Regions from separate parts of the Streptomyces sp. NPDC091972 genome, predicted to be linked through region 1. Evidence: predicted binding sites of a transcription regulator. Region 1 holds the regulator's gene; each other region holds the start of a gene.

Region 1 (7,735 bases):
GGGGCGGTACGCCGACCCTGCTGGCCGCCGGGGACCTCGTACGGATGCTCGCGGCGATCCGTGACGAGTTCGGGCTGGCGGAGGACGCCGAGGTCACCACCGAGGCGAACCCGGAGTCCGTCGACCCGGCGTACCTGTCGGCCCTGCGGGAGGGCGGCTTCAACCGGGTGTCCTTCGGGATGCAGAGCGCGCGGCAGCACGTGCTGAAGGTGCTGGACCGCACGCACACGCCGGGGCGGCCGGAGGCGTGCGTGGCGGAGGCCAGGGCGGCGGGCTTCGACCATGTGAACCTCGATCTGATCTACGGCACCCCGGGTGAGTCCGACGACGACTGGCGGGCGTCCCTGGAGGCGGCCATCGGGGCCGGGCCGGACCATGTGTCGGCGTACGCCCTGATCGTCGAGGAGGGCACCCAGCTCGCTCGTCGCATCCGCCGGGGCGAGGTCCCGATGACCGACGACGACGTGCACGCGGACCGGTATCTGATCGCCGACTCCGTGTTCGCGGAGGCGGGGTTCGACTGGTACGAGGTCTCCAACTGGGCGACCTCGGAGGCGGGCCGGTGCCTGCACAACGAGCTGTACTGGCGCGGGGCGGACTGGTGGGGAGCCGGTCCTGGGGCGCACTCGCACGTGGGCGGGGTGCGGTGGTGGAACGTGAAGCATCCCGGGGCGTACGCGGCGGCGCTGGCCTCGGGGAAGTCGCCGGGCGCCGGCCGTGAGCTGCTCTCGGACGAGGACCGGCGGGTGGAGCGGATCCTGCTGGAGCTGCGGCTGCGGGAGGGAGTGCCGTTGTCGCTGCTGCGGGCGGAGGGGCTGAGCGCTTCTCGCCGGGCGCTGGGGGAGGGGCTGCTGGAGGCCCGGCCCTACGAGGAGGGGCGGGCTGTGCTGACGCTTCGGGGGCGGTTGCTGGCGGACGCGGTGGTGCGGGACCTGGTGGACTAGCGCCCACGGGGGTGGGGGCCGTGTCGTCCGGCGGCTGCGGGTGGCTTGTGGCTGGTCGCGCAGTTCCCCGCGCCCCTGGGTGGGTGGGGTTGGCGTGGGGTGTATGTCGGCCTGGCTGCGCTTGCCCTGGCGGCTGCGGGGCGGTGGGGGCTGGTCGCGCAGTTCCCCGCGCCCCTGGGTGGGTGGGGGTGCCGTGGGGTGCATGTTGACCTTGCTGTGCTTGCCTTGGCTGGGCGCGGGCGGCCACGACGGGCCCTCGGCCGTTCGACCCGCCCGCAGGCCTGCTACGGCGCCGTGACGAAGTCGATCAGTTCCTCCACCCGGCCGAGCAGCTCCGGCTCCAGGTCCTTGTAGGAGTTCACCCGCTTCAGGATCGCCTGCCACACCGCGCCCGTGTTCTCCGACGGCCAGCCCAGAGCCCTGCACACGCCTGTCTTCCAGTCCTGGCCGTGCGGGACGCGGGGCCACGCCTCGATGCCCAGGGACGACGGCTTCACCGCCTCCCAGATGTCGATGTACGGGTGGCCGACGACCAGGGCGTGTTCGCTGGTCACCGAGGCCGCGATGCGGGACTCCTTGCTGCCCGGCACCAGGTGGTCCACCAGGACGCCGAGGCGCGCGTCCGGACCCGGCGCGAACTCGGCCACGATCGCCGGCAGGTCGTCCACGCCCTCCAGGTACTCCACGACCACGCCCTCGATGCGCAGGTCGTCGCCCCAGACCTTCTCCACCAGTTCCGCGTCGTGCCGGCCCTCGACGTAGATGCGGCCGGCGCGGGCCACGCGTGCGCGTGCGCCGGGGGCGGCCACCGAGCCGGACGCGGTACGGGACGGTCGTACGGGAGCGGCGGCGGACGGCCGGACCAGGGTCACCACCCGGCCCTCCAGGAGGAAGCCGCGGGGCTCCAGCGGGAACACCCGGTGCTTGCCGAAGCGGTCCTCCAGGGTCACCGTGCCCGCCTCGCAGCGGATCACCGCGCCGCAGAAGCCGGTCCCGGGCTCCTCGACCACCAGGCCGGGCTCGGCGGGCACCTCCGGCACCGGCTTGGGCTTCTTCCACGGAGGGGTCAGGTCGGCGGAGTACTGGCGCATTCGGATGACGATAGGAGAACCGCGTGGGGGATCACCACGACACGCCGAAGCGTGCCGCCAGCACGTCCCGCTGGGCCCGCACGAACGCCGCGTCCACCACCGCTCCGTGACCGGGCACGTACCGCGCGTCCTCGCCGCCCAGCTCCAGCAGCCGGTCCAGCGCGGCGGGCCAGTGCCGCGGCACGGCGTCCGGGCCCGCCTGCGGTTCGCCGGACTCCTCGACCAGGTCGCCGCAGAAGACGACCTCCGGGGTGCCGGGGACGAGGACGGCGAGGTCGTGGGCCGTGTGGCCGGGGCCGACGTTCGCCAGCAGGACCTGGCGGCCGCCGCCGAGGTCGAGCGTCCACTCGCCCGAGACGTGGTGCCGGGGCGCGACGAGCGCGTCCACCGCCTCGTCGGCCGCCTCCGGGTCCAGTCCGTTGCGCACCGCGTCCGCCCGCAGTTCCGCCCGGCCCAGCCGCCCCGTCAGCACCGTCTCCACGCCCACCGCGCCGAACACCTCCGCCCCCGCGAACGCCGCCGCACCGAAGACATGGTCGAAGTGGGGGTGGGTGAGCGCGAGATGGGTCACACGGTGGCCGGCCAGTTCCCCGGCCTGCGCGCGCAGCCGGGCGCCCTCCGCGAGACCGGAGCCCGCGTCGACCAACAGGGCCGTGCCCTCGCCGATCACCAGGCCCGCCGTACAGTCCCAGGTGGGCAGCCGGCACCGCCCCACCCCGGTCGCGACCCGCTCCCACCCGAGCTCTTCCCAAGTCACCGTCATACCGCGACGCTAGCCGTACGACCCGTCACGCCGGGACCAGCCTTGCCCAGGGAGTACCCCACCGCCGTACACTGGCCCGGGAGCGTTGGCACTCGGACGGACAGAGTGCCAGGCGAGACGCCAAGGGAACGACCTCTGGAGGTGCGCGCGATGCTGAGTGAACGCAGGCTTCAGGTGTTGCGCGCCATCGTCCAGGACTACGTCGGCACCGAGGAGCCCGTCGGGTCGAAGGCCCTGACCGAGCGGCACAACCTCGGAGTCTCCCCGGCCACCGTGCGCAACGACATGGCGGTCCTGGAGGAGGAAGGGTTCATCGCCCAGCCGCACACCAGTGCCGGGCGGATCCCGACCGACAAGGGCTACCGGCTGTTCGTCGACAAGCTGGCGGGCGTCAAGCCGATGACCGCGCCCGAGCGGCGCGCGATCCAGAACTTCCTCGACGGCGCCGTGGACCTCGACGACGTGGTGGCGCGGACCGTGCGGCTGCTCGCGCAGCTGACCCGGCAGGTCGCCGTCGTGCAGTACCCCTCCCTCACCCGCTCGACCGTGCGGCACGTGGAGCTGCTCTCGCTCGCCCCCGCACGCGTGATGCTGGTGCTGATCACCGACACCGGCCGGGTCGAGCAGCGCATGGTCGACTGCCCGGCCCCCTTCGGGGAGGCCTCGCTGGCCGATCTGCGGGCGCGTCTCAACAGCCGGGTCGCGGGGCGCAGGTTCACCGACGTGCCCCAGCTGGTCGAGGACCTGCCCGAGGGCTTCGACGTCGAGGACCGGGGTACGGTCTCCACAGTGCTCTCCACTCTCCTGGAGACGCTCGTCGAGGAGAACGAGGAGCGGCTGATGATCGGCGGCACCGCCAATCTCACCCGCTTCGGACATGACTTTCCCCTCACGATCCGGCCCGTCCTGGAGGCGCTGGAGGAGCAGGTCGTGCTCCTCAAGTTGCTTGGCGAGGCCGGGGATTCGGGCATGACCGTCCGTATCGGTCATGAGAACGCCTACGAGGGACTCAACTCCACTTCGGTGGTGTCGGTCGGCTACGGTTCGGGCGGCGAGGCAGTCGCCAAGCTCGGCGTGGTCGGACCGACCCGCATGGATTACCCGGGAACGATGGGAGCGGTACGCGCAGTGGCACGGTACGTCGGACAGATCCTGGCGGAGTCGTAAGTGGCCACGGACTACTACGCCGTTCTCGGCGTGCGCCGCGACGCGTCGCAGGATGAGATCAAGAAGGCGTTCCGCCGGCTCGCGCGCGAGCTGCACCCGGACGTCAACCCGGATCCCAAGACCCAGGAGCGGTTCAAGGAGATCAACGCCGCCTACGAGGTGCTGTCGGACCCGCAGAAGAAGCAGGTCTACGACCTCGGCGGCGACCCGCTCTCGCAGGCGGGCGGCGGTGGCGCGGGCGGCTTCGGCGCCGGTGGGTTCGGGAACTTCTCGGACATCATGGACGCGTTCTTCGGCACGGCCTCGCAGCGGGGCCCGCGCTCGCGGACCCGGCGCGGCCAAGACGCGATGATCCGGCTGGAGATCGAACTCGACGAGGCGGCCTTCGGCACCACGAAGGACATCCAGGTCGACACGGCGATCGTCTGCACCACCTGCAACGGTGAGGGCGCGGCGCCCGGGACCTCCGCCCAGACGTGTGACATGTGCCGCGGCCGCGGTGAGGTGTCGCAGGTGACGCGGTCCTTCCTGGGCCAGGTCATGACGTCCCGCCCCTGCCCGCAGTGCCAGGGCTTCGGCACCGTCGTCCCGACGCCGTGCCCGGAGTGCGCCGGCGACGGCCGGGTCCGCTCGCGCCGCACGCTCACCGTGAAGATCCCGGCCGGTGTGGACAACGGCACGCGGATCCAGCTCGCGGGCGAGGGCGAGGTCGGCCCCGGCGGCGGTCCCGCCGGTGACCTCTACGTCGAGATCCACGAGCTCCCGCACTCGCAGTTCCAGCGGCGTGGCGACGACCTGCACTGCACGGTCACGCTCCCGATGACGGCGGCGTCCCTCGGCACCAAGGTCCCGCTGGAGACGCTCGACGGCATGGAGGAGGTCGACATCCGCCCGGGCACCCAGTCCGGCCAGTCGATCCCGCTGCACGGCCGGGGCGTCACGCACCTGCGCGGCGGCGGCCGGGGCGACCTCATCGTCCACGTCGAGGTCCAGACCCCGACCAAGCTGGACCCGGAGCAGGAACGCCTCCTGCGCGAGCTGGCCAAGCTGCGCGGCGAGGAACGCCCCACGGGGCAGTTCCAGCCGGGGCAGCAGGGGCTGTTCTCGCGGCTGAAGGACGCCTTCAACGGGCGTACCTGAGCCGTGGGGCGGGCGTAGCTGAGCCGTCCCAAGGTCGGATTCGGACTTGTTCGGAGGACGTGACAACATGCCGTCATGTCCTCCGCACTGACCGATCTCTGCCCGCTTCCGATCGTGCAGGCCCCCATGGCGGGCGGCGTCTCCGTGCCGCGGCTCGCCGCCGCCGTGTCCGAGGCGGGAGGGCTCGGCTTCCTCGCCGCCGGGTACAAGACGGCCGACGGGATGTACCAGGAGATCAAGCAGCTTCGCGGGCTGACCGGACGCCCCTTCGGCGTGAACCTCTTCATGCCGCAGCCCGAGTACGCCGACCCGGCGGCCGTCGAGGTCTACGCCCACCAGCTGGCCGGTGAGGCCACCTGGTACGACACCGAGCTCGGCGACCGCGACAGCGGCCGGGACGACGGGTACGACACCAAGCTCGCCGTACTCCTCGACAACCCCGTGCCGGTGGTCTCCTTCCACTTCGGTGTCCCGAGCAGCGACGCCCTGGAGTCGCTGCGCCGCGTCGGCACCTTCACCCTCGTCACCGCGACCACCCCCGAAGAGGCCCTCGCCGTGCAGTACGCGGGCGCCGACGCGGTCATCGCGCAGGGCGTCGAGGCCGGCGGACACCAGGGCACCCACCGCGACCTCCCCGAGCAGGACGGCTCAGGGCTCGGCCTCCTCTCCCTGGTCACCCAGATCCGCGAGACGGTCGGCATCCCGGTCGTCGCCGCCGGCGGCATCATGCGCGGCAGCCAGATCGCCGCCGTCCTCGCCGCCGGCGCGAGCGCGGCCCAGCTCGGCACGGCCTTCCTCGCCGCGCACGAGTCCGGCGCCCACGACGTGCACAAGCAGGCGCTGACCAACCCCCTCTACGTCCGCACCGAGTTGACCCGCGCCTTCTCCGGCAGACCGGCCCGCGGCCTGGTCAACCGCTTCCTGCGCGAGCACGGGCCGTACGCCCCCGCCGCCTACCCCGAGGTGCACCACCTGACCGCCCCGCTCCGCAAGGCCGCCGCCAAGGCCGGTGACGCCCAGGGCATGGCGCTGTGGGCGGGCCAGGGGCACCGGCTGGCACGCGAACTGCCCGCCGGGCAGCTCGTGGAGATACTCGCGGCCGAACTCGAGGCCGCCAGGACAGCGTTGTCGGGCAAGGGGGACCTGCGATGACCGCACCGGTGTTCGTGGTCGAGCACTTCGACACAGGCGACGGCGGCCGGTACGTCCTCGACGGCCCCGAAGGCCGCCACGCCGTCTCCGTGAAGCGGCTCCAGCCCGGCGAGGACGTCATCCTCACCGACGGCGTCGGACGCCGGGCCGACTGCGTGGTGCTCGCCGCCGAGGGCAAGGACCGGCTGGTCGTCCGGCTCGACTCGGTGAGCGAGGAACCCCAGGCGCAGCCCCGGATCACCGTCGTCCAGGCGCTCCCCAAGGGCGACCGCGGTGAACTCGCCGTCGAGACCATGACGGAGGTCGGCGTGGACGCCGTCGTGCCCTGGCAGGCGGCCCGCTGCATCACCCAGTGGAAGGGCGACCGGGGTCTGAAGGCGCTCGGCAAGTGGCGGGCCACCGCCCGCGAGGCCGGCAAGCAGTCCCGCCGGGTCCGCTTCCCGGAGATCGCGGACGCGGCGAGCACCAAGCAGGTTGCCGCACTTCTCGCCAAAGCCGACTTCGCCGCCGTGCTCCACTCCGACTTCGAACGCGGCAGCGCGCCGCTGGCCACCGCCGAACTCCCCGACCGGGGTGAGATCGTGCTGGTCGTAGGACCCGAAGGAGGCGTCGCCAAGGACGAGTTGGCGCTCTTCGAGGAGGCGGGCGCCCGCCCCTACGTCCTCGGGCCGACCGTGCTGCGGACCTCGACCGCCGGGACCGCGGCGGCCGCCCTGCTCCTCGGCCGCACCGGCCGCTGGTCCTGACCCCTGGGAGGACGCCCGTGGAACTCGCCCAAGTGCGCCTGCTCGTCACCGACTTCGCCGCCTGCTACCGCTTCTACGCCGATGTCCTCGGCCTCAAGCCCCAGTCGGGGGCGACGGAGGGGCCGTACGAGAAGTTCAGCCCCGCCACCGGTTCGGCGGGCATCGCGCTCCAGGACCGCTCGATGATGGCGCGGGTCCTGGGCGAACTGGGCGACACGGCCACCGGCCACCGCTCCCTGGTGGTCCTGCGCGTCGACGCCCTGGACACCTACTGCGAGCAGATCACCGCCCGCGGCGCCACCCTGCTGCACGGCCCCGCCCCCATGACGGACCGCATGCGCGTCGCCCACCTCAAGGACCCGGAGGGCAACCTGGTGGAGCTCCAGGAGTGGCTGCTGCTGCGCGGCTGACGGTACTTCGCGACGCCGGTTGCGTGTCATTCAGCCCGTCCGGCGATCGCGGTCACGTCGACGCCGGGTCACCCACGACCGGCGCGCTCAATGACCGTATGCGCCCTACCGCCGGACGGCACGCGGTGGCAGGCTGCCTCTCATGGTGGCGTTGAGGCGGGAAGGGCGTCGGCCGCGCGGGGTGCGAGTTGCGGGTGCGGCCGGGGGTGTCGTGCTGGCCGTGGGCGGGATCGCCGCCTGTGATCCGGCCGGCGCGGTCAGTTCCGCGACCGTCTCGTACACCACCGACCAGTTGGTCACCAAGGAGCTGAACCGGCAGAAG
Region 2 (7,735 bases), on a different contig from region 1:
CCATTCAGACCCTTTTCTTCCCATTTCCTGGTGTCTGAGGCTAGATTCGCAATGAGTCATATTTTCATCTCCTTAGATCGTAGATGTACGGTCGTGGACACCGTATCCGCCCAGAACGGCTACAAGGGGTCACGCAATGGCAGATTTCTCCCGCCTTCCCGGACCGAACGCGGACCTGTGGGACTGGCAGCTCCTGGCCGCCTGTCGCGGGGTGGACAGCTCGCTCTTCTTCCATCCGGAGGGCGAGCGCGGTGCGGCCCGGAGCGCTCGCGAGAACTCGGCCAAGGAGGTCTGCATGAGATGCCCGGTGCGCGCACAGTGTGCGGCGCACGCGCTCGCGGTGAGAGAGCCGTACGGCGTGTGGGGCGGGCTGACCGAGGACGAGCGCGAGGAGCTCATGGGGCGGGCGCGGCACCGGCTGGTGTCGGCGTCATCCGTCGGGAGCGGCGCATCGAACAATTGAAGGAACGTTTCTCCTGGAAGGGCACGCGCGCGCGTGCCCTTCCTCGCGTCCGGCGGCCTATCGCGCGGCCGCGCGCGCCAGTTGCTCCAGCGTCGCCGCCACCGCGGGCACCTGCGCCAGGTCGGGCAGGGTGAGCGCGACGATCTCCCGCCGGACCGCCGGTTCCAGCGTCACCGTGCGCGCCCCCCGCGGCCGTACCGACTCGACGGCGAGCTGGGGCAGGACCGCGACCCCCAGGCCGGCGCCCACCAGGCCGACGACCGCCGGGTAGTCGTCGGTCGCGAAGTCGATGCGGGGCGTGAAGCCGGCGCTCTCGCACACCTCGACCAACTGGCCCCGGCAGCGCGGGCACCCGGCGATCCACGACTCCCCGGCGAGCTCCCCGATGGCCACGGACCCGGCGCGCGCGAGCCGGTGCCGCTCGGGCACGAGGGCCACGAGCCGGTCGGTCAGCAGGGGCCGTACAACGAGGTCGTCCCACTCGTCGCCGCCCGCGGCCCCCTCGTACCGGAAGGCGAGCGCGATGTCGCAGTCGCCCTCCCTCAGCAGGCCGACGGAGTGCGGCGGTTCGGCCTCCTCCAGGGAGACCCGGGTGCCGGGATGGGCGGCGCGCAGGGCGGCGAGCGCGGTGGGGACCAGGGTGGAACTGCCGCTGGGGAAGGAGACGAGCCGGACCCGCCCGGCCCGCAGCCCGGCGATGGCGGCGACCTCCTCCTCCGCCGCGGTGAGGCCCGCCAGGATGCCCGAGGCGTGCCGCACCAGGGCCTGGCCCGCCTCGGTCAGCCGCATCTCGCGCCCGCTGCGGACGAGCAGCGGTGTGCCCACGGACGTCTCCAGGGCCTTCATCTGCTGGCTGACGGCGGGCTGGGTGCAGCCCAGTTCGCGCCCCGCCGCCGAGAAGGAGCCGGTGGCGGCGACGGCGCGCAGGACACGGAGATGTCGGGCCTCGATCACCCTCCGAGGATAAGCCGTGCTTTGACACATCACCGAATAATGCGTGGCACCTTTGGGACCAGGTCTTCTACCGTGCCGCCATGAAGCTTCTGTCGGTGAATCTCGGCGGCGTGAAGGCCGTTACGTACACGGACAACCCGGAGGGGGTCACCGGGATCGACAAGCGGCCCGTCCAGGGGCCGGTGCGGGTGGCCGCGCCCGGGCCCAAGGGCATCGGCGGCAGCGGGCTCGCCGGGGACGCGGTGTGCAAGAGGCAGCACCACGGCGGCGACGACCAGGCCGTGTACGCGATGGCGCGCGAGGACCTGGACGAATGGGAGGGCGAGCTCGGCCGGGCGCTGGCCAACGGCGCGTTCGGCGAGAACCTCACCACCGAGGGCATCGACGTCTCCGGCGCGCTGATCGGCGAGCGCTGGCGCATCGGCCCCGAGGTGGTGCTGGAGATCACCAGCGCGCGGATCCCGTGCGGCACCTTTCAGGGCCACATGGGTGAGCGGCGCTGGGTGAAGCGGTTCACGCAGAAGGGCGCACCGGGCGCCTACCTGCGGGTGATACAGCCGGGCGAGATCCGTGCCGGGGACCCGGTCGAGATCGCGCACCGGCCCGACCACGACGTGACGGTCGCCCTGGCGTTCCGCGCGATGACCACCGAACGGCCGCTCCAGCCACGGCTGTTGGCGGCGGGTGAGGCGCTCCATCCGGAGCTGCGGGAGTGGGCGCAGGCGTACGTGGAGAAGTACGGCGCCTGACGGCCCCTCGGCAGACGGGCGCTGTCGGTCCCGGTCATTAACCTTGCGCCATGACAACGGCATTGATTACGGGATCGACCGCGGGCATCGGTGCCGCGTTCGCACGACGGCTGGCGGCTGACGGGCACAACCTGGTGCTGGTGGCCCGCGACACCAAGCGGCTCCGGGAACACGCGACCGAGCTCCACGACCGGCACGGCATCGAGGCCGAGGTCCTCACCGCCGACCTCGCCACGGATCCCGGCATCGAGGCGGTCGCCGCCCGCCTGTCGGACCGCAGGTCGCCCGTCGACCTCCTCGTCAACAACGCCGGCTTCGCCAACAAGGGCCGCTATCTCGACGTCTCCGTGGCGGACGAGCTCACGATGCTCAAGGTGCACTGCGAGGCGGTGCTGCGGCTGACGTCGGCGGCGTCGGAGGCGATGCGGGAGCGGGGCCGCGGGGGCGTCGTGAACGTCGCCTCGGTGGCGGCTTTCCTGCCCCGCGGGACGTACGGCGCCTCGAAGGCGTGGGTCGTGCAGTTCACGCAGGGCGCGGCGCGGGACCTGGCGAGCAGCGGGGTCCGTCTGATGGCCCTGTGCCCGGGGTTCGTGCGGACCGAGTTCCACCAGCGGGCCGGGATGGGCACGGACAACATCCCCGGCTGGATGTGGCTCGACGCGGACAAGGTGGTCGCCGCGGCCCTCGCCGACCTGGCCCGCGGCAAGACCCTGTCGATCCCGGACCCGCGCTACAAGACGCTGATGGGGCTGGCGAAGGTGGCGCCGCGGGGACTGCTGGGCGGGATCACGTCGCGGACGGGGCGGAAGTACGGGCCGCAGTGACCGTCCCGCCCGACGCGTGCCGTCTCGGCGCCGGCGGGCGGACAATGGTGCCGTGACACCCAGCCCAGGGGGGCCGGAGGTGGTGGCGAGATGACCTTCGTACAGCTCATCGATTGCAGGACCAGCCGTTTCGACGAGATGGACCGGCTGATGGACACATGGGTCGAGCAGACCAAGGGGAAGCGGACCGCGACGCACGCGGTGGTCGGCAAGGACCGGTCCGACGCGTCGCACTTCGTCGAGATCGTGGAGTTCCCGTCGTACGAGGAGGCGATGCGGAACTCGGGGCTGCCGGAGACCGAGCGGATCTTCCAGGGGATGGTCGCGCTGTGCGACGAGATGCCGACCTTCACCGACCTGGACGTGGTGCGGGACGAGCAGCTCGAACCGGCCGTGGCGCGGGAGTTCTTCGAGCGGGCCGGGCGGGACGGCACGGCGGAGCTGTTCGAGCGGTTCACCGACGACTACGTCGACCACGATCCCGCCAACCCCGGGGACCTGGAACTGGCGGCTGCGCGCGAGGAGTACGAGGGATGGCGGCGGGCCTTCGTCTTCGCCTTCCGGATCGACGACCAGATCGCGCAGGGCGACCGGGTGTGCACCCGCTGGACCTGGACCGGTAAGCACACCGGCGAGTTCGTGGGGATCCCGGCGACCGGGCAGGACGTCACCATGACCGGGACCACCTGGCACCGGTTCCGGGACGGGCGGATCTGCGAGGGATGGTGGAGCTACGACCGTGCGGGGCTGATGGAGCAGCTCGGGGTACTCGGGCAGTGACCGCCGGGACCTGGTGACCCGCGAAGGGGAAAGCCCCCGTTCCCTCTCGGCGAGGGAACGGGGGCCTCCTTACGAGCGGTTCGCTCAGTGGGAGTGGCCGTGGCCGTGCCCGGCGGCGGCCGGCTCCTCCTCTTCCTTCTTCTCGACGACCAGGGTCTCGGTCGTCAGGAGGAGGGAGGCGATGGAGGCGGCGTTCTCCAGGGCGGAGCGGGTGACCTTGACCGGGTCGATGACGCCGGCCTTGACCAGGTCGCCGTACTCGCCGGTCGCGGCGTTGAAGCCCTGGCCCTTGTCGAGCTCGGCGACCTTGGAGGTGATGACGTAGCCCTCGAGGCCCGCGTTCTCGGCGATCCAGCGCAGCGGCTCGACGACGGCCTTGCGGACGACGGCGACACCGGTGGCCTCGTCGCCGGTCTTGCCGAGGCCGCCCTCGAGCACCTTGGCGGCGTGGACCAGAGCGGAGCCACCACCGGAGACGATGCCCTCCTCGACCGCGGCGCGGGTCGCGGAGATGGCGTCCTCCAGACGGTGCTTCTTCTCCTTCAGCTCCACCTCGGTGGCGGCGCCGACCTTGATCACGCACACGCCGCCGGCCAGCTTCGCGAGGCGCTCCTGGAGCTTCTCGCGGTCCCAGTCGGAGTCGGTGTTCTCGATCTCGGCCTTGATCTGGGCGACCCGGCCCTGCACGGCGGCGGAGTCACCGGCGCCGTCGACGATCGTGGTGTCGTCCTTGGTGACCGTGACGCGGCGGGCGGAGCCCAGCACGTCCAGGCCGACCTGGTCGAGCTTGAGGCCGACCTCCTCGGAGATGACCTCGGCGCCGGTCAGCGTCGCCATGTCCTGGAGCATCGCCTTGCGGCGGTCACCGAAGCCGGGGGCCTTGACGGCGACCGCGTTGAAGGTGCCGCGGATCTTGTTGACGACCAGGGTCGACAGGGCCTCGCCCTCGACGTCCTCGGCGATGATCAGCAGCGGCTTGGAGGCACCCGCCTGGATGACCTTCTCGAGCAGCGGCAGCAGGTCCTGGATCGAGGAGATCTTGCCCTGGTTGATCAGGATGTACGGGTCGTCGAGGACGGCCTCCATACGCTCCTGGTCGGAGACCATGTACGGCGACAGGTAACCCTTGTCGAAGGCCATGCCCTCGGTGAAGTCCAGCTCCAGACCGAAGGTGTTGGACTCCTCGACGGTGATGACACCGTCCTTGCCGACCTTGTCCATCGCCTCGGCGATGAGCTCGCCGACCTGCTGGTCCTGGGCGGACAGCGCGGCGACGGCGGCGATGTCGGACTTCTCGTCGATCGGGCGGGCGGTCGCGAGGAGGTCCTCGGAGACGGCCGCGACGGCGGCGTCGATGCCCTTCTTCAGGGCTGCCGGGGAGGCACCCGCGGCGACGTTCTTCAGGCCCTCGCGCACCAGCGCCTGGGCGAGCACGGTGGCGGTGGTGGTGCCGTCACCCGCGATGTCGTTGGTCTTGGTCGCCACCTCCTTCACCAGCTGGGCGCCGAGGTTCTCGTACGGGTCCTCGATCTCGACCTCGCGGGCGATGGTGACGCCGTCGTTGGTGATGGTGGGAGCGCCGAACTTCTTGTCGATGACGACGTTGCGGCCCTTGGGGCCGATCGTCACCTTGACCGTGTCGGCAAGCTTGTTGACGCCGCGCTCGAGGGCGCGACGGGCGTCCTCGTCGAACTTCAGGATCTTCGCCATGGGAGCGTGAGCCCTCTCGGAAATCTAGGTGAAAAGAGACTGCGCCCCGGGCGCCCGGCTTGTTAGTGGTCGCGGGGGCCAGGGGCGCAGCTCGAAGAAATGCTGGGGTGAATTACTTCTCGATGATCGCGAGCACGTCGCGGGCCGAGAGGACGAGGTACTCCTCGCCGTTGTACTTCACCTCGGTGCCGCCGTACTTGCTGTACAGCACGATGTCGCCGGTCTGGACGTCGAGCGGCAGGCGCTCGCCGTTCTCGAAGCGGCCCGGGCCCACGGCCAGGACGACGCCCTCCTGGGGCTTCTCCTTGGCGGTGTCCGGGATGACCAGGCCAGAGGCGGTGGTCTGCTCGGCGTCGAGCGGCTGGACCACGATGCGGTCCTCGAGCGGCTTGATGGCAACCTTGGAGCTGGTGGTCGTCACGATCCGACCTCCCCCTTCGGAGATCTCACGGGGTTAACTGTCTGAGGTGGCGACCAGGTGGATCCGTCGTCGCGGGTGCCGGACCTGCCCGTCGCTGTGTTGGCACTCTCCAGGGGGGAGTGCCAGACCCGAGACTATGACCGTGATTAGCACTCGGTCAAGCGGAGTGCCAATCGCGTCTTCGACGGGACCTCCGGCGGGGCCTCCGGCCGGCTCTTCGGCGGAACCTCCGGCCGTGTCCTGAGGCGGGGTCCGCGGAGCACCCCTACAGGTAGTCCTCCAGCCGTCCCACCGTCAGTCCCCGCCGCTCGATCTCCCGCAGCAGCCTCGTCGTGCGCTCCGTCAGGGTCGGGCCCGTCGTCTCCCCCGACGTCACCGAGACGATGTCGCCGGCCCGCAGCTCCCGCCGCTCCCCCTGCGCCGCCACGCTCCACAGCACCACCGCCGAGAGCCCGCAGTCGGCCGCCGCGCGCAGGGTCGTGCGGTCGTACGTGCCGTAGGGCGGCCGGAACAGCCGCGGCCGGATGCCGAAGCGGGACCGCACCTTCTCCTGCTGGCCGCAGATCTCGGCGCGCTGTCCCGCGTACGGCAGACCGCGCAGGGCGGGGTGGTCGAGGGTGTGGTTCTGGATGCGCGCGCCGACCGCCTGGAGGCGCGCGAAGTGGCCGTACCCGGGGCCGACGACGCTGTCCGTGAGGAACATGCTGACGGGCAGCCGCAGTTCGCGGACCAGGTCGACGAACCGCGGGTCCCGCTCGGCGCCGTCGTCGTAGGTGAGGAAGACGACCTTGTCGGACGTCTCGACGCGCCGCACGACCGGCGGCAGCCCGTCCCGGCCGGCCGCCGCGCGCGCCGGCACGCGCGGCGGCGCCGGCAGCGGGGAGGTCAGGCCCCAGTGGCGGTACGGCCGTCCGTCCGCCTCGGCCGGGCCGTACGGCCCCACGCGCTGGGCCGCCTTCTTCCCCAGCCGTTCGATGGGGTCCACGGACTGGGCGCAGCCGGCGAGGAGTACGGCCGCCAGCCCTGCGGCGACCAGGGACCGCGGCCTCACAGGTAGTCCTCCAGGCGGGCGACGGCGTACCCCTCGGCCGTGACCTTGTCCAGGAAGCGGCGGACCATGTCGGTCATCGTGCCCTTCCAGCCCTCGCGGCCCCGGAAGTGGCTGAGCACGATGTCGCCGGGGCGGATCCTGCGGTCCCACTCGCGGTACTCCCAGTGGTCGGCGAAGACCTCCTCGTTCCAGATCGGCGCGTACCGGATGCCGCAGGACCTGGCCGCGCGCAGGGTGTCCTCGTTGTAGTTGCCGTAGGGCGGCCGGAAGAGCACGGGCCGGGTGCCGTACCGCTTCTCGATGACGTCCTGCATCCCGCAGATCTCGTGCTTCTGGCGGGCGTAGGACAACCCGGGCAGGTAGCGGTGGTGGAGGGTGTGGTTGTCGAGGGCGACTCCCCTGTCCCGCATCCTCCTGAAGTAGCCGTAGTCGTCCTTGACCAGGTAGTTGCTGAGGAAGGCGGTGTACGGGATCCGCAGCTCGCTCGTCATCCGCAGGAAGGCGGGGTCCTTCTCGGCGCCGTCGTCGATGGTGAGGAAGACGATCTTCTGGTCGGTGGGGACCGTGGTGAAGACCGGCGGCAGCCCCTTCTCCTCGTGGCCGTCGACCTCGAAGCCCTCGCGGGTGGTGATGCGGGGCTTGGTCACGGGTGCCGGCGGGGCCGTCAGCGGGACCCTCTTCAGCCCCCAGCGCCTGGCGGTGGCGATCCGGGACTGCTCGGCGCGGAGCCGGGCGGCCCGGATGACGGACTTGTCGGCCTGGAGCTCGGCGGCGGGGGCCGGG
Region 3 (7,735 bases), on a different contig from region 1:
CTCCTCACAGGTCGGGGCTGCTCCGCTTACTCCAGCCCACGTCCCTTGCCTGGGTCAACCAACCCGGGGAGCCCTGTGCCGTCAGCTCAACGACTTCAGCGCGGACGCCTCGTACGGCTTGAGTTCGTCGAACCGGCCCGCGAGCACCTTCGCGGCCCACTCGGGGTCCTGGAGCAGCGCCCGCCCGACGGCGACCAGGTCGTACTCCTCGCGCTCCAGGGAGTCGAGCAGGTCGTCGATGCCCCTGACCGGGGAGCCCTCGCCCCTGAAGCCCTTGATGAAGTCGCCGTCGAGACCGACCGAGCCGACCGTGATGGTGGTCCTGCCGGTGAGCTTCTTGGTCCAGCCGGCGAGGTTGAGGTCGGAGCCCTCGAACTCGGGCAGCCAGTAGCGGCGGGTGGAGGCGTGGAAGGCGTCGACACCGGCGGCGGCGAGCGGGGTGAGGATCGCCTCCAGTTCCTCGGGCGTCTCGGCGAGCCGCGCCTTGTAGGCCTCCTGCTTCCACTGCGAGTACCGGAAGATGACCGGGAACTCGGGTGACACCGTCTCCCGCACGGCCGCCACGATCTCCGCCGCGAACCGCGTACGGGCGACCGGGTCGCCGCCGTAGGCGTCGGTGCGGCGGTTGGTGCCCGCCCACAGGAACTGGTCCAGGAGGTAGCCGTGGGCGCCGTGCAGCTCCACGCCGTCGAAGCCGATGCGCTCGGCGGCGGCCGCGGCCTCGGCGAACGCGCCGATCACGTCGTCCAGGTCGCGCTGGGTCATCGCCTTGCCGGTGGGCTCGTCGGCGCCGATGCGCAGGCCGGAGGGGCCGACCGCGGGGGCGTCGGCGTAGGGCGGCTGCCCCTGCTCGCGCACCATGCCGATGTGCCAGAGCTGCGGCACGATGGTGCCGCCCGCCGCGTGCACCTGCTCGGCGACCTTCGCCCAGCCCGCGAGCTGCTCCTCGCCGTGGAAGCGCGGGATGCTGTCGCTCTGCCCGGCCGACTCGTGGCCGACGTACGTGCCCTCCGTGACGATCAGACCGACTCCGGCGGCCGCGCGCCGGGAGTAGTACGACGCCACGTTCTCGCCGGGGACGCCGCCCGGGGAGAAGGAACGGGTCATCGGCGCCATCACGATGCGGTTCGGGACGGTCAGGCCGTTGATGTGGGCCGGACGCGAGAGGATCTCGGCGGCACGGGAGGGGGCGGAGGCGGTCACGTGGGGGTACTCCTCGGTATGTGCATACGCATGGACCTTGCAACAGGTGCCAACCGTGCCGTGCTCCTCAGGATTTCCCGTCGCGTTGTGACCCCGGTCACGCATGCAGAAAGCCCGCCCCGCGTCTGCGGGACGGGCTTCGTGTCGAGCGCTGGGCAGGCCTTGCACCTGCATTTCCCCGCAGGAAGCGGGGCGTCTTTCCTTGGACCACCAACGCGTAGTCGACCGACGGGAGTTCACGTCGAGCGGCTCGTGATCAAGCATAGCGCAAGAAACGACCGGGGGCGGCCACCCCCTGTTCCCAGGAGTGGCCGCCCCGGCAAGGACGTTGATCGACCGTCAGGCCTCGCGGCCCGGGGGCGGTCAGAAGTCCATGTCACCGCCCGGCATGCCGCCACCGGCGGGCGCGGCGGCCTTCTCCGGCTTGTCGGCGATGACGGCCTCGGTGGTGAGGAACAGCGCGGCGATGGAGGCGGCGTTCTGCAGGGCGGAACGGGTCACCTTCGCCGGGTCGATGATGCCCTCGGCGATCATGTCGACGTACTCACCGGTCGCGGCGTTGAGGCCGTGGCCGACGGTGAGGTTGCGGACCTTCTCCACGACGACGCCACCCTCGAGACCACCGTTGACGGCGATCTGCTTGAGCGGGGCCTCCAGGGCGAGCTTCACGGCGTTGGCGCCGGTCGCCTCGTCACCCTCGAGCTCCAGCTTCTCGAAGACCTGGGAGGCCTGGAGCAGGGCCACGCCACCACCGGCGACGATGCCCTCCTCGACGGCCGCCTTCGCGTTGCGAACGGCGTCCTCGATGCGGTGCTTGCGCTCCTTGAGCTCGACCTCGGTCGCGGCACCGGCCTTGATGACGGCGACGCCACCGGCGAGCTTGGCCAGGCGCTCCTGGAGCTTCTCGCGGTCGTAGTCCGAGTCGCTGTTCTCGATCTCGGCGCGGATCTGGTTCACCCGGCCGTTGACCTGGTCCGAGGAGCCGGCACCGTCGACGATGGTGGTCTCGTCCTTGGTGATGACGACCTTGCGGGCGCGGCCCAGGAGGTCCAGGGTCGCGTTCTCCAGCTTGAGGCCGACCTCCTCGGAGATGACCTCGCCGCCCGTGAGGATGGCGATGTCGCCGAGCATGGCCTTGCGGCGGTCACCGAAGCCCGGGGCCTTGACGGCGACGGACTTGAAGGTGCCGCGGATCTTGTTGACGACCAGGGTCGACAGGGCCTCGCCCTCGACGTCCTCGGCGATGATCAGCAGCGGCTTGCCCGACTGCATGACCTTCTCCAGGAGCGGGAGCAGGTCCTTGACGGAGCCGATCTTGGAGTTGGCGATCAGGATGTACGGGTCGTCGAGCGACGCCTCCATCCGCTCCATGTCGGTGGCGAAGTACGCCGAGATGTAGCCCTTGTCGAAGCGCATACCCTCGGTGAGCTCCAGCTCCAGACCGAAGGTCTGGGACTCCTCGACGGTGATGACGCCTTCCTTGCCGACCTTGTCCATCGCCTCGGCGATGAGCTCGCCGATCTGGGTGTCGGCGGCGGAGATGGAGGCCGTGGAGGCGATCTGCTCCTTGGTCTCGACATCCTTGGCCTGCTCGAGCAGGGCGGCGGAGACGGCCTCGACGGCCTTCTCGATACCGCGCTTGAGGGCCATGGGGTTGGCGCCGGCGGCTACGTTGCGCAGGCCTTCCTTGACCAGGGCCTGGGCGAGCACGGTCGCGGTGGTCGTACCGTCACCGGCGACGTCGTCCGTCTTCTTGGCGACTTCCTTGACCAGCTCGGCGCCGATCTTCTCGTACGGGTCCTCGAGTTCGATCTCCTTGGCGATGGAGACACCATCGTTGGTGATCGTGGGGGCGCCCCACTTCTTCTCGAGGACGACGTTGCGGCCCTTGGGGCCGAGCGTCACCTTCACGGCGTCCGCGAGCTGGTTCATGCCGCGCTCGAGGCCGCGCCGCGCCTCCTCGTCGAACGCGATGATCTTGGCCATGTGAAGTGGTCCCTCCAGGACTGGGGGTGATTCCTTCGGACCGCGCCCGCGCCCGCGACGGACGGCTCGCCGGCCTGTGGATCCTTGCCCCACATGGCCTGCGGGCCTCACCGACCCGGTCCATCTTTGTCACTCTCACCTTCAGAGTGCTAACGCCAATGATTAGCACTCGGCATGGTCGAGTGCAAGCGCCTGCCGAAGACCGGGGTGGGTTCGCTGCGCGGGCTCGGGCCGGTGAGGGCCGGCCCGCGCCCTTCCCGGCACCCTGGATCGCGCGCCCCGGAGGCGATGGGTTCGGCAGTCGGGCGGCTACCGGCCGGTGGGAGCTGAGCGCGCAGTTCCCCGCGCCCCTGGGCAGGTTGCAGTGGCCCGGCGCCACGGACGATCAGGGGCCGCCGCAGGCATCCAGGGGCGCGGGGAACTGCGCAGAAACGCCCGCCCCCACCGAACCCGCACCCGAAACCCCACCCGCGCCCGCACAGGACCCCGTTCAACCACCGGAGGTACATGCCGAAGGGCCCGTACCCATGACTCCCCATGGGGTACGAGCCCTTCGGTGAAGAACGAAGAACGACGCTGTTGTTACCCGGCGCGTGCTTCAGCCAGTCGCGAGACGGACCATGTCCGCCTGCGGCCCCTTCTGACCCTGCGAGATCTCGAACTCGACCCGCTGGCCCTCTTCAAGGGTGCGGTAGCCGTCCATCTGAATCGCGCTGTAGTGGACGAAAACATCCGCACCACCGTCGACCGCGATGAAGCCGTACCCCTTCTCCGCGTTGAACCACTTGACGGTGCCCTGAGCCATGCCTAACTCCCCTATTACTGGCCCTTGCACGGATCCACACTTCGTGGATCCGGGTCAGACCTCACCCCCCACATGGTTGGGGGCGTGCGCCGGAACGCGTCGACCGCGGCTGAATGTATCTGTCCAACTGCCGTCTGCAACAGGTCAATCGGACGAGAATTCTGGACGGAAGGGGTCCGGAATGTAGTGAGAATTCACCCGAATTCGGGGCAAGTCGGGCCCCATAAAAGGAGCATAAGACACAAAGAACCCACACACTTTGGCTACTTCTCGTCGCATCCGAAGTCGGAACTCATATGCGCCCGGCATGAAGGAAGCAGCAGCTTCCCCAACTGTACCGCGCTCAACCATAGAGAATTGCCCCCTCCGCTTCTCTCGCGGAGGGGGCAATCGGATGAACACTCGGTAATTTCTGTTACCGAAGGTAATGACCAGTCATACGGTCACCCGCCGGCGACCGCCGGGATGATGGAGACGCCGGCCCCGTCGGGCGTCGCCGTCTCCAGTCCCTGCTCGAACCGCACGTCGTCGTCGTTCACGTACACGTTCACGAACCGCCGCAGCTTGCCCTGGTCGTCGAGAACGCGCGCGGCGATACCGGTGTGGTTCTTCTCCAGATCTGCGATGACCTCGGCGAGGGTCCCACCCTCGGCCTGCACCTCGGCCTGTCCGCCGGTGTAGGTGCGCAGGATGGTGGGGATTCGGACGGAAACGCTCATGTTCAGGACCTCCGGTCGGGTTGGGGCTTCAGGGGCGCGGGGCGGTGTCGATTCGCGGCTGCCGCCGCGTGGGCGCGACCGGCCCCCACCGGCCCGCAGACGGACAACGACCTCTTACGCGAGACCAGCCTCGCGGAACGAATCCAGGTTGGGCCGGATCGTCGCCGTCAGACCCGTACCCGCCACCGCGTCCAGCGTCTTCAGACCGTCCCCGGTGTTCAGTACGACGGTCGTCAGCGAGGGATCCAGCACCCCGCTCTCGATCAGCTTCTTCGTCACCCCCACGGTCACCCCGCCCGCAGTCTCCGCGAAGATGCCCTCGGTCCGCGCCAGCAGCTTGATCGCGTCCACGATCTGCTCGTCGTCGACGTCCTCCACCGCGCCGCCGGTGCGCCGCGCGATGTCCAGCACGTACGGGCCGTCCGCAGGGTTGCCGATGGCGAGGGACTTGGCGATGGTGTCCGGCTTCTGGGGCCGCACCACGTCGTGCCCCGCCTTGTAGGCGACGGAAACCGGGCTGCACCCCTCCGCCTGCGCCCCGAAGATCTTGTACGGCCTGTCCTCGACGAGCCCCAGCCTGATGAGCTCCTGAAGGCCCTTGTCGATCTTCGTGAGCTGCGAGCCGGAGGCGATCGGGACCACGAGCTGGTCGGGGAGCCGCCAGCCGAGCTGCTCGCAGATCTCGTACGCCAGGGTCTTGGAGCCCTCCGCGTAGTACGGCCGCAGGTTGACGTTGACGAAGCCCCAGCCCTCGCCGGCCGGGTCGCCGATCAGCTCGGAGCAGAAGCGGTTCACGTCGTCGTAGTTGCCCTCGATGCCGACGAGCTCGCCGCCGTAGATCGCGGCCATGACGACCTTGCCCTGCTCCAGGTCGTGCGGGATGAACACGCAGGAGCGGAACCCGGCCCGGGCCGCGGCGGCACCGACCGCGCCGGCCAGGTTGCCGGTGGAGGAGCAGGAGAGCGTGGTGAAGCCGAAGGCGCGGGCCGCCTCCAGGGCCTGCGCGACGACGCGGTCCTTGAAGGAGTGCGTCGGGTTGCCGGAGTCGTCCTTGACGTACAGGCCGCCGGTCACGCCGAGCTCGCGGGCGAGGTTGTCCGCCTTGACGAGCTTGGTCCAGCCGGGGTTGATGTTGGGCTTGTCCGCCACGTCCGCGGGGACGGGCAGCAGCGGGGCGTAGCGCCAGATGTTCGCGGGTCCCGACTCGATCCGCTTGCGGAGCTCCTCGGTCTCGTAGGCCGAGAAGTCGTACGCGATCTCGAGCGGGCCGAAACACTCCTCACAGGCGAAGACCGGGCCGAGCGGGACGCGGTGGCCGCATTCGCGGCAGCTCAGCGCCGCGGCGGGACCCAGGTCGACGGAGTTCGTGGTGCTTGCAACAGTCTGCGCAGCCATGGAGGCGAGGCCCTTTCTCCTCATCTTCCTCACGACGCACTTCGCCGTGAGACGGATTTGGCACCTTCCCGAGCCGGGAGCCTCGCGGAGACGATCGTCGGTGATCGCTACGAGAGCCGACTGGAGGGTTGCCGGGGCTTCATCGGGCCGTATCCCTCTGCCCCTCTGGATGAGCGGTGTGAAGTTGTGAACGGCGGGCCACCCAGGACATGCGATGGTCACCCGCGTTGTTCAAGACTGTAACCGACGACCAGGACAGTTGAGATAGTCGTCCGAACGGCGAGATGGATCACACGCAGATCTCACGCAGAGGAGCCGCGCACTGTGCTGAACGAAGTCGAGCGCTGGCTGGCGACCCGTTCCTGGTCCGTGACCGATCGCCCGCTCCACCGGATCATGGCGGCGAAGCGGGCCACGGGCCGGACGGTCAGTGTCGTCCTGCCGGCCCTCAACGAGGAGGCGACGGTCGGTGACATCGTCGCCGTCATCCGTCATGACCTCATGCAGCAGGTCCCGCTCGTCGACGAGATCGTCGTCGTGGACTCGGGATCGACCGACCGCACCTCCGAGGTCGCCGCCGCCGCCGGCGCGCGGGTCGTCCACCGCGACGACATCCTCCCGCGCATCCCGGCCCTGCCCGGCAAGGGTGAGGTCCTGTGGCGGTCCCTGCTCGTCACGAGCGGGGACATCGTCTGCTTCATAGACGCCGACCTGAAGGAGTTCTCCTCGGACTTCGTCTCCGGGATCGTCGGCCCGCTGCTCACCGACCCCGGCGTCGACCTGGTCAAGGGCATGTACGACCGTCCCCTGGGCGGTGCCGCCGGGCAGGGCGGCCGGGTCACCGAGCTGATGGCGCGCCCGCTGCTGAACATGCACTGGCCGCAGCTCGCCGGTTTCGTGCAGCCGCTGGGCGGTGAGTACGCGGCCCGGCGCTCGCTGCTGGAGCAGTTGCCGTTCCCCGTCGGCTACGGCGTCGAGCTGGGCATGCTGGTCGACGCCCTGCACCTGGTGGGCCTGGACGCGCTGGCCCAGGTCGACATCGGGGTGCGCAAGCACCGCCACCAGGACGGGCAGGCCCTGGGCCGGATGGCCGCCGCGATCTACCGCACCGCCCAGCTCCGGCTGGCCCGCGGCCACCTGATCCGGCCCGCCCTCACCCAGTTCGAGCGGGGCCGGGACGGCTTCGAGCCGCGGACGTACTCGGTGGACACGGAGGAGCGGCCGCCGATGACGGAGATCGCGGAGTACAGGAAGAGAAGGGCCGCCTAGGAGCGCCCCTCCAGGGACGCGGGGAACTGCGCACCCGGCCCCCACGGCCCGCGGCCGACATGCACCACGGGAACGTTTGAGCGGTTGGACACCGGGCTAGGTTTCGAGGCATGGCTTCATCGCACAACGCCCATGTACTGGTCGCGTCCAACCGCGGCCCGGTCTCCTACGAGGTCCAGGAAAACGGCGAGCTCAACGCGAAGCGCGGCGGCGGCGGCCTCGTCTCGGGCCTGTCGGCGATCGGGCCGGAGGCCGACGCGCTGTGGGTGTGCTCGGCGCTGTCCGACGGCGACCGCGAGGCGGTACGGCAGGGGGTCGGCGAGGACGGCGTCCGCATGCTCGCGATCCCGGCCGACGT

What was found. Region 1 encodes HrcA, which represses chaperone genes, less so after heat shock. Its sites were predicted from a motif close to TTNGCACTCNGNNNNNCNGAGTGCNAA; they were not measured.
Region 2: a site for HrcA is predicted at 6,048-6,074, ahead of groES (co-chaperone GroES). Genes of this name have one in related genera too.
Region 3: a site for HrcA is predicted at 3,352-3,378, ahead of groL (chaperonin GroEL). Genes of this name have one in related genera too.

What each region holds. Positions count from the first base shown of each region.
Region 1 is NZ_JBIVSV010000002.1:258,194-265,928, reverse strand. Features, by position in the region: gene hemW (radical SAM family heme chaperone HemW) at 1-944, shown strand, start outside; gene ACIQJT_RS06505 (DUF3097 domain-containing protein) at 1,229-2,035, opposite strand; gene ACIQJT_RS06500 (MBL fold metallo-hydrolase) at 2,067-2,798, opposite strand; gene hrcA (heat-inducible transcriptional repressor HrcA) at 2,949-3,965, shown strand; gene dnaJ (molecular chaperone DnaJ) at 3,966-5,105, shown strand; gene ACIQJT_RS06485 (nitronate monooxygenase) at 5,181-6,257, shown strand; gene ACIQJT_RS06480 (16S rRNA (uracil(1498)-N(3))-methyltransferase) at 6,254-7,003, shown strand; gene ACIQJT_RS06475 (VOC family protein) at 7,021-7,413, shown strand; gene ACIQJT_RS06470 (hypothetical protein) at 7,556-7,735, shown strand, end outside.
Region 2 is NZ_JBIVSV010000011.1:199,201-206,935, forward strand. Features, by position in the region: gene ACIQJT_RS29660 (WhiB family transcriptional regulator) at 137-463, shown strand; gene ACIQJT_RS29665 (LysR family transcriptional regulator) at 521-1,417, opposite strand; gene ACIQJT_RS29670 (MOSC domain-containing protein) at 1,498-2,166, shown strand; gene ACIQJT_RS29675 (SDR family NAD(P)-dependent oxidoreductase) at 2,217-2,990, shown strand; gene ACIQJT_RS29680 (ester cyclase) at 3,081-3,770, shown strand; gene groL (chaperonin GroEL) at 3,855-5,480, opposite strand; gene groES (co-chaperone GroES) at 5,593-5,901, opposite strand; gene ACIQJT_RS29695 (polysaccharide deacetylase family protein) at 6,167-6,952, opposite strand; gene ACIQJT_RS29700 (polysaccharide deacetylase family protein) at 6,949-7,735, opposite strand, start outside.
Region 3 is NZ_JBIVSV010000010.1:213,008-220,742, forward strand. Features, by position in the region: gene ACIQJT_RS28035 (NADH:flavin oxidoreductase) at 82-1,203, opposite strand; gene groL (chaperonin GroEL) at 1,567-3,189, opposite strand; gene ACIQJT_RS28045 (cold-shock protein) at 3,788-3,994, opposite strand; gene ACIQJT_RS28050 (MoaD/ThiS family protein) at 4,438-4,713, opposite strand; gene thrC (threonine synthase) at 4,828-6,108, opposite strand; SAM riboswitch class I at 6,126-6,284, opposite strand; gene ACIQJT_RS28060 (glucosyl-3-phosphoglycerate synthase) at 6,433-7,377, shown strand; gene ACIQJT_RS28065 (trehalose-6-phosphate synthase) at 7,488-7,735, shown strand, end outside.